DNA from 2 places in the Corynebacterium glucuronolyticum DSM 44120 genome. Region 2 is predicted to be linked to the other one. Evidence: riboswitches for the same ligand, from Rfam matches in the RefSeq annotation. Region 2 holds a riboswitch; the other holds the start of a gene.
The links. Region 2 has a riboswitch for thiamine pyrophosphate ahead of CGLUCO_RS05595 (ECF transporter S component). Riboswitches for the same ligand answer to the same signal wherever they lie in the genome.
Positions count from the first base shown of each region.

Region 1: it holds a riboswitch for thiamine pyrophosphate, as region 2 does, so the genes downstream of both, thiM (hydroxyethylthiazole kinase) here and CGLUCO_RS05595 (ECF transporter S component) in region 2, are expected to answer to the same signal.

Region 1 covers NZ_CP047452.1:253,345-261,214, forward strand. The annotation lists gene CGLUCO_RS01145 (hypothetical protein) at 92-415, shown strand; gene CGLUCO_RS01150 (ATP-binding protein) at 605-1,852, opposite strand; TPP riboswitch at 2,011-2,112, shown strand; gene thiM (hydroxyethylthiazole kinase) at 2,101-2,913, shown strand; gene thiE (thiamine phosphate synthase) at 2,913-3,566, shown strand; gene CGLUCO_RS01165 (bifunctional hydroxymethylpyrimidine kinase/phosphomethylpyrimidine kinase) at 3,566-5,083, shown strand; gene CGLUCO_RS01170 (ATP-binding cassette domain-containing protein) at 5,269-7,050, opposite strand; gene CGLUCO_RS01175 (NAD(P)H-quinone oxidoreductase) at 7,438-7,870, opposite strand, start outside.
Region 2 covers NZ_CP047452.1:1,221,951-1,229,820, forward strand. The annotation lists gene CGLUCO_RS05580 (3'-5' exonuclease) at 1-209, shown strand, start outside; gene CGLUCO_RS05585 (LysR family transcriptional regulator) at 224-1,120, opposite strand; gene CGLUCO_RS05590 (TDT family transporter) at 1,190-2,332, shown strand; TPP riboswitch at 2,475-2,585, shown strand; gene CGLUCO_RS05595 (ECF transporter S component) at 2,581-3,240, shown strand; gene CGLUCO_RS05600 (ABC transporter ATP-binding protein) at 3,531-4,889, shown strand; gene CGLUCO_RS05605 (energy-coupling factor transporter transmembrane component T family protein) at 4,886-5,686, shown strand; gene CGLUCO_RS05610 (nucleoside/nucleotide kinase family protein) at 5,687-6,334, shown strand; gene CGLUCO_RS05615 (P-loop NTPase family protein) at 6,504-7,010, shown strand; gene CGLUCO_RS05620 (ATP-binding protein) at 7,626-7,870, opposite strand, start outside.

The sequences.
Region 1 (7,870 bases), 970 kb from region 2:
TAAAATGACCTTAGCCGGGACTCTTTCTCTTGGCTTGATCTCCGATGCTGGCAGAAAATCCCTCTCCACCAAGAAAAGGGTCAGAAGAGTTATGAACGAACAGCCACTAGAGCTTCCCTATACCTCCGAAATAGAGTATGAGATCCTGTACGCGCTCAGAAACCAGACGATCTTCGGTAGCTCGCGAATGAAGGTAAAGACGCTCGCGAAGAGGATTAACGCCGATCCTGACGATGTGATCGGGGCCTCCGAAAACCTGCAGAAGCGCGGTATCGTCACCATGAGCTATGACAGTAAGCGTCATCGTTGGAACGTGGAGTTTACGCAAAGTGGCCTTCAACAGTTCGTTAGAGCGGAAGCAATCAAGTTCTCAACTCAAGCCCGGAAAATTCAGTCACGCCATTCGGAAACGTAACCTGTTCCCCACGCTTTCAATAGCTCGACCCGAATCAGGCTTTCAGTACGCCCAGTTGGTACGGGTAGAACGTGAATTTTTCCGGAGCTTTCACGTGGACGCCTGAAAACCCCTGGGTTGTAACGCCGCGAAAACCTGGACGGAGAGGGCCTCGAAAATGGGGAACCTTCGGTAAAATTTTCCAGGTTTCTAAACGCCGAACAAAGCAAGCGGGATACACGCGATGCTATCTTCTCGGCGATAAGCCCGATCCCCGGTTGTGATGATGATCATGTCGATGACCTCGTCGGGAAGGCTATCCCGTAGCCATAGGAGATGTTTCCCGTCTTCGGGTGAGGGAGTGTGCGTGAGTTTTACCTCGACGGGGATGATGCCCCCATCTGCGCTTTCAATAACAGCATCGATTTCATGGTCCCCATTGCGTGTGCGGAAATGGCCGACGGTGGCGAAGTTCGCCTCGGCGGCAACGCGGATGCTCAGCACCGCAAGAGCCTCAAACAGGCAGCCAAAGATATGGGCGTTCCGAGGAGCTTGAAGGGACCTTTCGGTCAATCCAAGAAGGTGCAGCGCAAGGCCAGGATCGGCAAGGAAATGTGTCGCCTGTTGGGAAACACGTGGGAATGGGGCGGAGGCAAAATTCCAGGCAGGTAAAGGGTCGAGAATCCAAATCTCGTTGAGTTTGTCCCGGTATGTCGCAGATGACTTTTTTGATGGCTTGTTGGACTCGCCAGGTGTCGCAGAATCTAGGATTTCTGAATAGCTTGCCTGTGTTGCTGTTGCTGCGGCATAGGCGCGCATCCAGGTGAGGAGTGCTGCCTTATTGCGCGTCGTATAACCCTGGTCGGGTAAATCGCGGTCAAGGATCCGGTCGATGTACGAAGCGATGTGCTGCTTTTGTACGAGCGGGGGAAGATTCTGCAGCCCGGGCAGTCCTGTCGTCGCAATGCTATGCGCGTAGTCGGCGGAAGTTTGATCGGTCTGCCCGGTGATGGTGGCGGAACCGGCAAGAATTTCTTTGAGGGAGATGAGATCTTCCCGCGAGTCACGCTCAAAGACGGCCATCGGGCGCATGCGCAAAGACAAAACTCGTCCAGCGCCACTGTGTGTCGTGGTGCCTGCAATGGGGATAGCTGAGCCAGTAAGCAGGAATCGCCCCGGATCGCACCCGTCGTCCACCGCTCGCCGCACGATGTCCCACACCTCCGGTGCCCGTTGCAACTCGTCGATGAGGATTGAGCCATCAGGAAAGTGGTCGAAAGCGGGATTGGCACGAAGAATGATGCGATCCTGCTCACGGTCTAAGTGCAGCGCTGTTGTCGCACGCTTTTCCGCCGTACTCGTCTTTCCGAAGCCCTTGGGTCCATCGATAGCAATCGCGCCGACATAGGGGAGTAGCTCGTTAAGCTGCAGGTCGAGAGCGCGGGGCAGGAATGTCATGGTTCCTAGGGCACCAAACGCATCAATCCTAGGTACCCAAACGCACGAATCCTAGGGCACCAAATGCATTTTTCCTGCACTGCCGGTCATCCCCGAGCTGGGCGGAGGGGAGGTTACCCCCGGGCACAGCGGTTGGGTGGGGCTGCTAATGTGGGCATAACCAGGCAACGGGGTGCGTCCCGCCACAAGGGGCGCTGAGAAAACACCCGTCGAACCTGATCTAGGTCGTTCTAGCGAAGGGAATTGCAATGGCTCAGTTAGCCTACCCAGAAATCATGCACGCGGTACGGGATCAAGAACCGCTCATCCAATGTCTTACTAACGGTGTTGTCATGGACATCACCGCCAACGTCATCCTCGCCATTGGGGCATCACCTGCCATGTGCGATACGCCAACGGAAGCAGGGGACTTCGCACAGATCGCCTCCGGCGTCCTCATCAACGCGGGAACCCCGACGAACGAGCAGTACGCGGGCATGCGGGCAGCCGTCGCCGGGGCAAACGAGGCGGGAACCCCCTGGGTGCTCGACCCGGTGGCCTGCGGCGGGCTGAAGGAGCGCACCCGTTTCCAGAGATCTCTCATCGCAGACAAGCCACACGCCATCCGCGGCAACGCCTCGGAAATCATTGCGCTTGCCAATCTTGATGAGAACGCCGCCGGAGGCCGCGGCGTTGATTCGGCCGATGCCGCGGATGCGGCGATCCCCGCAGCCCGCGTATTGGCTGCGCGCACCAGTGGGGTGGTGGGGATTTCCGGCGCCACCGATATCGTCGTCTCGGAGGGCCGCATCACGCGCATCACCGGCGGGGATCCGCTCATGCAGAAGGTGATCGGCACCGGGTGCTCCCTCGGCGCGGTGGTGGCGGCCTACCTCTCGGTAGGTGCGGACCCGCACGATGCAGTGGTCGCAGCCCACGCCCACCACTCGGCAGCAGGAGCCAAAGCGGCCAAGACCGCGAGCGCGCCGGGCAGCTTCAAGGTGGCGTGGCTCGACGCGCTCTACACCCTCACCGCAGATGAGCTGGAACAATACACAACCTTTGAGGAGGAATCCCTGTAATGGCTACCAACTGGAGTCTTTACCTCGTCACCGACCCGCAACAGGGAGGGGGACCGGAAAACGTAGCACCGATCGTCGACAAGGCAATAAAGGGAGGGGTGAGCGTTGTGCAGCTGCGCGACAAGGACGCAACCGAGGCGGAGTTCCTCGCGCGAGCCATCAAGCTGAAGGAGCTCATGGAGCCCACGGGTGTGCCGCTGTTTGTGGATGATCGCCTTGATGTTGCCTGTGAGCTGGGCCTTAACCTGCACATCGGGCAGAATGACGTGGACTACCTCGAGGCCCGCAAAAAACTGCCGGGGAACCTCATGCTTGGCCTCTCGGTGGGCAACCACCGGGAGCTGGACGAGGTGGAGAGGATGGATCCGGCGCTTCGCCCCGACGTCATCGGCGTGGGGCCTGTCGCGGACACCACCACCAAGAAGGATGCGCCGGCGGGGATCGGTGTGCAGGCGTTTGCTGAGATCGCCACGCGCGCCAAAGGCCTCGGCGTACCGGCCGTGGCCATCGGCGGGGTGAATCTCACCAACGCGAGTGAGCTCGGTGGAACGGACGGCGCGGGGATCTGCGTGGTCTCCGCCATCATGAAAGCAGCGGACCCGGAGGAAGCAGCCCGCGAGCTGCGAGCGGCCTTTGAGAATGGGAGGAAGTAGTGCTGCCCCGAGTCCTTACCATCGCCGGCACCGATCCGACCGGTGGCGCGGGCCTGCAGGCCGATATCAAGTCCATTAACGAGGCCGGCGGTTTCCCGCTGTCGGTGACGACGGCGCTGGTGGCGCAGAACACGTGCGGTGTCCGCGAGGTTCACACCCCGCCGGTCGAGTTCCTCCGCGCGCAGCTCGATGCCGTTTTCGACGACGTCCAGGTCGATGCCGTCAAGATCGGCATGCTCGGCTCGGCGGAGATCACCCACGCCATCACCGAGTACCTCGACGCGCACCCGGTCAGGCACCTCGTCGTCGATCCGGTCATGGTTGCTACCAGCGGTGATCGCCTCCTTGACACGGCTGCCGAAAGCGCTCTGCGGGAGCTGTGCACCCGCGCCACCATCATCACCCCCAACGTTGATGAGCTCGCTGTTCTCGCCGCCACGCAGCCTGCGACGACGCACGCGGAAGCCATCGCCCAGGGGCAGGCTCTCGCGCACGATCTTGGCACTGCGGTGCTGGTCAAGGGCGGTCACCTCACGGGTGGGCGCGCCGACAACGTCGTCGTCCACCCCTCCGGCGACACGTTCGCCATCCCCAACGCCCGCATCGATACGAAGAACACGCACGGCACGGGCTGTTCGCTCTCCTCGAGCCTCGCCACCCGCCTCGCCACAGGTCAGAGCATCGACGATGCCGCGCAGTGGGCAACCCTGTGGCTCACCGCCGCCATCCGCGCCGCCGACGACCTGAACGTCGGCCACGGCCACGGCCCGGTCGACCACGCAGCCTGGAACCGCATGTATCGCCAGGCCGCGGACACGACACCGTGGGAGGCTCCCATAGGTCCCGCGGTCGATCCGCTCGTCGCACCCGCCGGCCCCCACACGCACGCCCTCTGGGATCTGGTGTCTCCGCTGGTCACCGCCACCTTAAGCGATGGTTTCCTCACCATGCTTGCCGACGGCTCCCTCCCGCACCGAGCGTTCGCAACCTACCTCCTCCAGGATGCCTACTACCTCGGTGAATACGGCAAGGCTCTCGCCGGTGTGGCAGCGCTTGCCCCCACCCCTGACGACATGATCGCCTGGGCGCGCGATGCGCAAGGTACGATGGCGGAAAAGACGAAACTCCATGACGCCATCCTCGGCGGAGCCGAGGATGCCACCCAGTGCGACCCCTCATATGTCACTCTCGGCTACACGAGCCTGCTCACCGCAGCGACGACGAAGGGCTACGCCGTGGCCGCCACCGCCGTCCTCCCGTGCTACTGGCTCTACGCCGACATCGCCCTCCGCCTCGGCGAGCAGGACACCCCCGACCACCCCTTCCACCCGTGGCTGTCCGCCTACGCCGACGGCGAGTTTGTCGACTGCACCCGCGCCGCCATCGAGCGCGTGGAGCGCGCCCTCGAGGATGCAGGCCCCGCCGATCGTGAGGAGGCGACAAAGTTCTTCCTCTACGCCTCCTACTGGGAGCGCGAGTTCTTCGGGCAGGGGCTACGCACCCCGTGGTGGGATTAGTTGAAGCAAAAAAAACTCAGAAGAAAGGGAAGAACGCATCCCACCAGCTGAAGTTCCAGGAGCGTGGTTCGGGTCCGAATAATCGGCTTCTGAATATGCGCTACCTGGAACTATGTGGGATGAGGGGAAGTGACGAAATTGCCTGGGAGGCTGATACGCAGAAAACTTCGCCAAACGTGTGAAGCCTAGATGGCCTCGTCAATATTTGTGTCTTGAAGTTGGGAAGCGAACAAACGTCGAAAACCTGAATCCCTAGACACAAGTTCGGTGAAGGTTCCTGACTCCTCTACGCGGCCGCCCTCCATGTAGTAGATCCGATCCAAATTCTGCAGCGTAGACGCGCGGTGAGTAACGACAATGACTACTTTCCTACTGCTCAAAGCCCTCAAGCAAGAAAAGATCTCAGCCTCCCCACGTGCATCGATCGAACTTGTTGGCTCATCAAGGATCCAAATTCCAGCATCCCGGATATACAACCGTGCCAGAGCTAGGCGTTGCCATTGTCCGCCTGAAAGCCCTGTGCCTTTCCATTGCTCCCCCAGTTGCATATCCAGACTCGTGACAAACGTTTGCGCGCCTACCATTCGCAGTGCCTCCCATAGCTTCTCATCCGAAGGCCAGCAGGACGGGTCAAGTCCCAAGCAGAGGTTTTCGCGAACGGTCAGCTCGAAACGCGAGTAATCCTGCGCCAACATCCCGAAATAGCGATGGCGTTCCGCGAAGTCTTGCTTACTAAGCTCACGGTGGTCTCCCGAATCCGTGGATACGAGAATTGATCCGTCGGACACGTCATATAGCCCAACGAGAGCGGAAAGCAGTGATGTTTTTCCGGCACCGTTTGCCCCGACCAACGCAACGACCTCGCCGCAGTGCGCATGAAGACAAGCATGGGACACAATTGTTCGGTCCCCAATCGTCACATCAATGTCCTTCGCGTTCAAAGCAGCAACCTGATGAACGACGGGCAGCGGTGGTGTCATCTCAGGCAAGGCAAGAAATTCTTCAAGCATGAGCAATGGTTTCGTTTCCTGCATGAGCATTCCGACGGACCAACCGACATTGTGAATAGCAAACAACCCACTCGAAATACCAACGAGAGCTGCGGTGGCTTCGACAGGACTGGCATTGCCGTGCAATAGGAACGCAAGTAGGCAGAAGGCAAAAATTACCACCGTAACAAGGCCATTGATATTTTCCGCCTTGATGTACATCGCGTGAACGCTTCGATCTAGTGCTGCAGCCTTATTGCGATAGCGTCCGGCTTGACTGCGAAACCATTCCCTGCCGTCCAACAGTGCCAGCTCTGTTCCCGGTGACTGGTACATCATCTGCTCGAAGAAGTAGTTGGCATGGCGGTGGTAGTCGTTATTCCGTTCCCATTGTTCGGCCAGCTTCTTTGAACAGTAAAAATTAGTGAGGAGGCTCGGTATGAGCGAAAGCAAAAGAAGCACGGCACCTAAAGTGCTGAACCTGAAAAGGGAGAGGAAAAGAAAAATACATACAAATACGGCGAATATAACGCTTGTCACTGCAGTGGCTTGTACTGAAAGATTCCCGTTGGAGACCACCTCTAAGGCTTGCCGTGTCCTTTTGTTTACCTCCGGCTGCCGAAGCTGTTTAGGGTCAATCCGTGAAACTTTTTGGTCTACTGCGAGTCGGCCTTGCCACGCAATTGTGAGACGAAGAATATCCCCCAACCGTCCACACACATCTTGTAAAGAAACGAAGCCTGCGAGTAGTAAAGCGACCAGAAGAATCAGAAAAACAGTCTTGTTTGCAGGTTCTTCCTGCAGCGATGTGCCCAGAAGGGAGATGAGCCACGCCTGCACAGCAGGAAACGCTGCGAGGATAATTTGGATGACGAGGAGCAGGATGAGCGTTTTAGACGCCGTGCGGCGCGCAAACCGCAAAGCAAATCTACACGCTCTATACGTCCCCTTTCCGTAAAAGGACGGGTTATTACTCATGCCCACATCCATTTCTTAACCTGTCATTTTCAAAATTCAATGTGGAAGTTACCGGATGGAAAACAACTTGAGCATCCGGTTTTGCGTGCCGCGTGCTTTTCACACTCATTTTATCTGCAGTTGATGCACTCCACTATGAAACTCTGTGTGCGATAGAGCACACGTATATATGAGTGGGGAAGGTGTCGACGCAGTCAGCCTGGTGTATTTGATGCGAGTGAATTGCAAAGCAGAATATCTTGTGCCGCGTGGAAAATAGTGGATTCGGGGTAGCGGTCGGGGCTGCACTGCCGGCGGGCGTGTAGATGGGCTGTAAAACGTGCGATGAAAAAGGGCTCGGCGCGGGAGCGCGCCGAGCCCTGGCTCTTCACCCAGAATGCGGGTTTGTTAGACCTCGAGCGCGATCTTGCCGGTAATTTCGCCATCCTTGATCAGGCGGTGGGCCTCGGCAGCTTCCTCCAGGGGGAGCACCGTGGAGACCTGGGTGGTGAACTCGCCGGCCTCAATCATCGGCCAGACGTGCTCCACCGTGGAGGCGACGATCCGCGCCTTGTCCTCGGTGTCGCGGGCGCGCAGCGCCGTGGCGGAAATGGAGCCGCGCTTGGACAGCAGCCTGCCGATATTCAGCTCCCCCTTGACACCACCCTGCATGCCGATGGTCACCTGGTGCCCGTCGTAAGCCAGCGCCCGGACGTTCTGATCCAGGTACTTGGCGCCGATGATGTCGAGGATGACATCGCAGGAGTTCTTCAGCTCCTCGGCGAAGTCCTGCTCCTTGTAGTTGATGAGGATATCCGCGCCGAGCTCCTTGCAATGGTCG
Region 2 (7,870 bases):
CGGAAGAGTTTTACTGTTCTTATCGCACTGCAAAGAGGCTGATTCCTGGCCTGGAAAACTACAAGCTACCCACCGTTACCAAGGCAATCGCGCCATGGTTCCGTCTTGATCACCACCGCGCTGACTCGGATGCCGAGGCCTGTGCGCTGATCGTTATAGGTTTGCAGATGTTGGAGAACTACTCAGAAGATGAGAGGCCAAAGCAATAAGCGACCCGGAGTATTTATGCTGGAAGAACGATCGAGTCAATGAACTCCTTAGCTTCTTTACTTCTCGTCGCGTGCCGGAGCCAGACTGCGGTAAGTGGCCGGGTGAAGGTAACCTCAGCGGGAACGGCGATGAGGCGACCAAGCTGAATATGATCTGCGATAGCGCCCTTCGCGATGATGCCAGGGGCTTTCAGCGCCATGATGCCGGATCGCTGTGAAGCAAGGGAGCCGAACTCGCCGGCAGGTGGTGAAAGTGTTCCGAGGACGTTCTCAATGACATCGCGGGAACCGGATCCTTTCTCCCTGACGACCAGGGGAGTTGTACGTAGCTCTGCAGCTGTGACGGGGTGCTCGTTGTCACGCTTTGCCCATGGGTGATCCGGGGTGACGGTAAGAACCAGCTCGTCTGAGCCGAGTTCCTTCTCAATCTCGTTGTGGAGAGGTGTGCCTCCCTCAACGACGCCGACATCGGCGTGCTGCTCAGCGACAAGCTTGCGCACCCCTGCCGAGTTGTCCTGTAACTGTGTGATCGACACGTGCGGGTGTGTAGCAGTAAAAGTCGCGATCCAGGCGGGGCTGTAGAGCTCGGCGACGGTGTTCGATACAGCGATGGTCAGGGTGACGTGCGCAGGGGTGCGGGCAAGGAGGCGTCGAGAAGCCTCAAACTCGTCGGCGTGGGCGAGGAGAGTGCGGACGTGTGGGAGGAGCGATCGACCTGCAGCCGTGAGTGCAATGCCATAAGGAGAACGGTGAAAAATCTCGATGCCCAGGGTGTTTTCTGCACGATTGATGCGCTGGCTCAAGGTCTGCTGGTGAATGTGGCTGTCCCTGGCGGTGGCGGAGATACTTTCGTGCTCGGCGGTCAAGACCACGGCGTAGAGATCGTCCCACGCAGGTAGATTGCGGTACACGCATTCATTGTACCCCCCACAATTTCTGGGGTGTGGTGGTTCTGGGCTGCGAGTTAATAGAGTGCCTGTGTGCATAAGTCAGATAAACCATGTGTTCTTGCTCCGGCGGGCCCAGCTTGGGCCGGGTCCCTCATGGGGACCTCAATTGCTGCGTCACTCACCTCTGCTCACGGTCTACCCGGGTGGGTATCCACCTTCTTTACCACGATTGCAGCGGGCATCCTCGTGACTATCACGGTCGGCTGGCTTATCCACCGCAACCCCCACTTCTCCCACACCCTCATGCCAGCGTGGGGCATGTACGCCATGGGCATCCTCGCCTGCGGATCCGCTTGGACAGCGGTCACTGGCAATGACTGGTTCCAGATCATCTCCTGGTGGATCGGAACACCACTGGGGATCATTGTGTGCCTCAACCAGCTGCGCGGATTCGCCGGCGCGCCCACCTTCCAATGGGGGCTTGCACTTGTAGCCCCGATGGTTGGGGCTACAAGTGGGGGCCAACTTGCACCCGACCACGGGGGGCTTTATCACACTGCGGGTATCGCATGTTTTGTGCTCTCACTGGTCACCGCGCTGCCCATTTTTGCGCGCGTGTACATCGATGTCGTCCGTGGGAAGTTGCACCTCCCAGGCCAAATCGCCGGAACAGCGTGGATTCCCCTTGGTGTCGTGGGTCAGTCGACAGCAGCTGCGCAGGTTCTCTTCGGGGGTAAGTTTGCCATCATTTACGGTGCCGTTATGCTCATCGCCGGCATCAGGATGGTCGAGTTCGCTATGAAGAAGTTCTACGTTGCCGTGTTCGAGTGGGACGGCTACAGCCCCGGCTGGTGGGGCTCGACATTCCCCACCGGTACGTTGTGCCTGGGTACTCACTTATTGAGCAAAACAGCTTCTGCGGAGTGGCTCAACTACGTGTCAATTTTCTTCCTCATCCTGTTGCTCTGCCACTGGACGATTTGTTGCGCCCGGTGGGCGACATGGTTGCTCCGGGAGTCGCCGACAGCACACCGCTACCACGCCAAACGCCACCCCACCCTCGTCATCGAGGATCCACGCTTTCACCATGGAGAAGCTGAACCTGCATCGAACGACGACGGGGGCGACTTTGTCGTGGAGAGCCATGCCGATTCAACAGATCCCGATCATGAGCGCCTGAGTAAGGAAGGCCTAGCAGCACACCCTGCGGTCTCTGGAGCGCGGGGAGTATAAACGACGGAGTTTGCGCACAGAATTAGGCAGTTACAGCGGGATTTCCAGGGACACCGGAGCCGACTCGTCTAAACCTGGATAGATTCATTTGGGACATGTGGGGGTAGGCAGTTGCCGGAAAGTTCGGATTAATCTTAAGCTAATTGCGCACCACGGGAGCTGACAGGAAATCCTGTCGGCTGAGATGCCTCGCGGCGAACCGTAGAACCTGATCCGGGTAATACCGGCGAGAGGAAGGGATAACTTTCATGAACAATTCTGTCAACCCAGCGGACGAAAAGGGCACTGCAGGAGTGCCTGTCCGCACATCGGGGCCATCCAGGAAAACAGACACGCGTGGCTGGCGTGGCATCGACATCATTACTGCCGCAGTTTTAGCTGTGGCATGTGGCCTCATCTTCTGGCTGTGGAATATGGTCGGCGGCGCGGGTTTTACAGCCTTGGACACACTGACACCCGGGTTTGGTGGTCTGGTGACGGGCACGTGGTTCTTGGGTGGTGTCCTTGGCGGATTAGTCATCCGGAAACCAGGTGCCGCGATCTTCGTTGAGCTGGTTGCCGCTTGTGTTTCTGCTGTGCTGGGAAGCCAGTGGGGAATCTCGACGCTGTACTCGGGAATCGCGCAGGGGCTTGGTGCCGAGATCGTTTTCGCTATCTTCGGTTACAAGAAATTCGGATTGCAAATCGCAGCTCTTGCCGGTGCTGCATCAGGCATCGGAGCGTTCTGCCTCGAGTTGTTCACCAGTGGCAATCTCGCTAAGAGCGCAGAATTTAACCTCATCTACATTGTCTGTCTCATCATTTCTGGCGCGATTCTCGCAGGCATCATTGGCCACTATCTGGTGAAGGCCCTCGCACAGACCGGCGCTCTCGACAGGTTCGCAGCTGGACGCGCAGCGAAGGCTTAAACAAAAAAGTCGAGAATAAAAGCCTCGAGAAAAGCCAGGCTTATCTCACGTACGCGCACCCAGCCTGTCAGAAAAATGCTTGAAGCCTAAACCGAGCCGACTGCATCTGAGGCCCGCACTCCGACAAGCTTTGCGGGCGCTGATGGGCGAGTGTGGTTCCCGCAGGGCGGAGTCCACCTGCATCTGGGAAAGAAAACAGCGGTTGGCACCTCAATCGCTGGGGCTCCAGGCGTGCTTTCTGCGCCTGCCACACGTGAAAAGGAGAAAGACATGCTTGTGGGGACGGCACGATGACGACGAGACCAGTAGGTTCACGTAATCGTCAGGAGCACGGGGATGTGGTGGTGGAAGCCACAAATTTGGGATACACGCATGCGTCCCGCGGAATCCCCGCTTTCACGGGTCTTGACCTCACAATCGAGCGGGGGGAGCGCGTTCTTCTAACTGGCGATTCCGGGGCGGGAAAATCTACGCTCTTATCGCTCATCGCGGGTCTATACACGAGCGATGACGAAGGTGCACAGGAGGGGAGTCTCACTGTCCGGGGTTCCGTGGGGATGGTGTTGCAGGATCCTGATTCACAGGTGATCTGTAACCGGGTCAGCGATAACGTGGCTTTCGGTGCAGAAAATCTCGGAATTGATCCGGAGGAAATCTGGAACCGTGTACGAACGTCACTGGACTTGGTGGGACTGTCGGTTCCCCTTGACCATCAGGCATCCAAGCTATCCGGTGGTCAAAAACAACGACTCGCTCTGGCCGGAATTTTGGCAATGAAGCCGGATATCATCATTCTCGACGAACCTACGGCGAACCTCGATCCCGAGGGGGCTGAAGATATTGTTCGAGCGGTCGATTCGGTTGCGCACTCCGTGGGGGCGACGCTCATTGTGGTGGAGCATTCCCCTGCGCTGTGGCTGCCACTAATGGACACCGTCTATCGCATGGAAAAAGATGGTATCCACCAGATTGCTCCCGCAGATGCTGTAGTTACGTTCGACTTACCGGAGCATAGAACAGTTACTCCAGAGGCCAGTAATCTTATTGAAACAACGGATCTGCAGACAATATGGGGGCCACCGCGGTCTGTTGCGCTTCCCGAGGGATATTCGACGGTCATCCGTGGAGCGAACGGTACAGGAAAAACCACCCTTGCTCTCACACTTGCAGGACTGGAAAAAGCGGTTGGGGGGCACATGTATATTGCAGATTCGCTTCGACAAGGCTTATCAGGTCCCCCGCACACATGGCGCTCGCGCGAATTAGCCCGTCGCGTAGGGTACGTTTTCCAAAACCCAGAGCATCAATTCGTAGCCCGCACTGTTGCTGCGGAGCTTGCTGTTGGTGGTGCAGACAGGAAACGTGTCGCCGAGCTAGTGGAGCGGCTACGCCTTGGTCACGTCCTTGATGCCAACCCCTTTACCTTATCTGGTGGTGAAAAGCGGCGTTTGTCTGTCGCGACGGCTCTTGCCAACGCGCCACGCCTCGTCCTTCTTGACGAGCCAACCTTTGGGCAAGATAAGACGACGTTTGTAGAGTTGGTTGGTTTAATCCGTGAGCTGACAGTCAATGGAGTGACAGTGTGCTCGATCACGCATGATCCTGTATTTGAACACAGCCTCGGCGATCACACGGAGGTGCTCCTATGACAGCTGCAACGCAGCACACGAAAGGGCTGGGCGTAGGGGGACTGAACCCCGTAACGCGCCTCTTCATGGTTTTCATTTTCACCTTGCCGCTCTTTTTCACTGTGGATTGGGTATCGGCGACGGTGGCAATCGCTATCGAGCTCATCGCAATACCTATTCTCCAGGTACCAGTGAGGATGGTAGTCAGGCGAAGTATTCCCCTTCTTATCGCTGCTGGCCTCGGTGCCATTCCCATGATGCTGTACGGGCAGGCCGACGGACACACCTACGCGTCGTTTCTGACAGCACAAATCACGGATAATTCGCTTCAGCTGGCAGCGGGGATCTTTGTTCGTGTCCTCGCTGTTGGCCTTCCCGTAGTAGTCGTTTCTCACGGTGTGGATCCGACGGATGTAGGGCGCGCGCTCGCCCAGGTTCTGCACCTCCCCGCACGATTTGTCCTGGGCACCGTGGCAGCGCTGCAGATGCTCACAGCTCTGCGAGAAGACCTCCATGCTATGCACCAGTCCCGCCGTTCCCGTGGACTGATAGACCAGCGAGGTTTCGGTCACCGCTTCCGCAATGCGATTACGCTTGCATTCGGGCTTCTCGTACAGTCGCTTCGTCGAGCCTCCACGCTATCGGTGGCTATGGAGGCACGTGGATTTTCCTACGCTCATCGTCGTACGTGGGCGAAGCCGTCCACTCTGCGTGCTGTAGACGTGGTTGCGCTCGCTATCACCACTGTTCTCGCAGCCGTCCCTATTATTGTTTCTGTCGCTACAGGCTCTTTCCGTCTCTTTGGAGTTTTTGGCTAGATGGCGCGCACTATTCTTATCGATGGAAGGTCAGGAGCGGGTAAGACAACTTTTGCCGGGCTCGTTGGGGAGGCGACTGGCTTTCACGTCATCCACCTCGACGAGTTCTACCCTGGGTGGGGTGGCCTTATAGAGGGTGCTAGAATGGTCGAAAACTGTATCCTCCAAACGGATGACCCGGGTTATTTTCGGTGGGATTGGGGGAAGGAGCGACCGGGGGAGTGGGTGAGTGTTGATCCGAAGGCAGACCTCGTTATCGAGGGGGTCGGTTCGATTACGACAGGCAACGTCCGTGCCGCCCGTGAAAGATACGCAGAATCTAAAGAGGGCAAACTGTCCCAGGCGGAGGGGCTGGGCTGTCTCACCGTATGGGTAGAAGTTCCCGACGGGCTTCGACGTCAACGCGCGCTGGCCAGGGACCCTGGGTTCGTTGATTTTTGGGAAATGTGGGCGCGTCAGGAGGAGTGCTTTGAACAGAGTTTTGAGAGAAAAGAAGAATTAAAGCAATGTAATATGAGGGTTCAATCGGCTGGGATCGGCTTTCAGGACAACGCGAAAATTCTACGCTCGGCGCTGCAGGATTGCGTAGAGTGGGTACAATGTGGTGTGAAAGGAGCGGCACCTGGTTATAAGCAGAATTATTCTTAGATTTACGTATTTACCTGGGGAAAAACAACTTTGAGCAATCGTAATATGTTTTGTTTATCTCGTGAAATGATGTAGATTTGAGGGCGAGTAATTTTGCGAAAGAACGTGATTTCAATCATGTTAAAAGTTCTGTAACCATTACATCCTTATAGGATCTAAGATGGGAGTTATGACGAGAATGGATAAACTTGTCGTCATCGGCTCGCCGGGATCCGGTAAGCGGGCGTTTAGCACCGCACTTTCCAGCGTCTCTGGGTTGCCAGTGACACATCTGGATACACTCTACTGGAACGACGACGGCACATACGTTGGAGACGACACCTTTTTCGCCAGGGTCGATGAGGCCATGGCGGATGGTCGTTGGATCATTAGCGGTACCTATCTTAACGTTCTCGGTAAGCTCCTTGATGCCAGCGATGGAGCATTCTTCCTTGATTACTCACTTGAAGCGTGTTTGGAAAGCGTAAAGAACTATAAGGCGCAGAACGACGGTGCGGCGTGGATCGCTGCGCCAGGTGCAAACGAGAACGAAGCATCGTTCATCAACAAGTTCCACATGGAATCGCGCCCCAAAGTCTTTGAGGAACTGCGTCGCAGGCCTCGGCTCCTTGTCAACCGCTTCACCACTAATGCTGGAGCCACTACGTATCTTCGTGCCATGGGGTGGCGCCAATAGCCTTATAGGGTGCTCGCATGGCCACCGCAAGCGGTGAGTCTCGCATACAGAGGCGGTTCCTCGCTCGTAGGCTAATGAACGGAGATTCCGGCTGCTAGGGGGATGAGGCTACCGAGTGGTAGTCTCAACCATGCCACTGTGGCCATTGATTTGGCACCCAGGACCCCTGAAAGCCGCCTCATGGGCATGAAGTCATACCGCGTCCCCTCGCTATGTACACACTGAGACGCGTGAGGCAGAGAAATACTACAGCAACTGTCCGAAAAAAGGGGGGCTCTACCTTCCCCAGAGGCGAAAACATCCCGTGAGTGGGGCACAGCCCTTGCATTGTCTCCATAGTTCATTGTTATGAGGGGGATCCCGCCGAACTGCAGGTACCATTAGTGCGGACAACGCTTCCGCAACAGAAGAAAGGCTTCCTACCGCGTGGTAGGAAGCCTGTTCTAGGTTATGTTTGTTATGTCCCAGTAGTTTTTGGACTCGGAGTCCAGTGACTTTTTGTACGTGGTTGCCAAGAGCGGTGAGTTGGTACTGGGTTTGTGTTGATGTGGTACTGGGGGGTTGTGCGTTGTTGGTACTGGCCCCTGCCAGTGTGAGGCAGGGGCCAGGGGTGGGTTAGTTTTCGGCGTTTTGGGTGTTGAGGTGTCTTCTCATATCGTATTGGCCAATTTTGATGCGTTGACCATTGTTGAGCCTGCTTACGAGCGAGTCTGCGCCGACTGGGTTGGGGAGGGTTTCTCGCCAGTATGCGGCGGTTGATTGTGAGGAGACGATGATGGGCAGACGCCCGTCTCTTTCGAATACGATGCGGGTTAGGTCTTCTTGTCCGCGTTGGTCTATTCCGATGGTGAGGAAGTCAT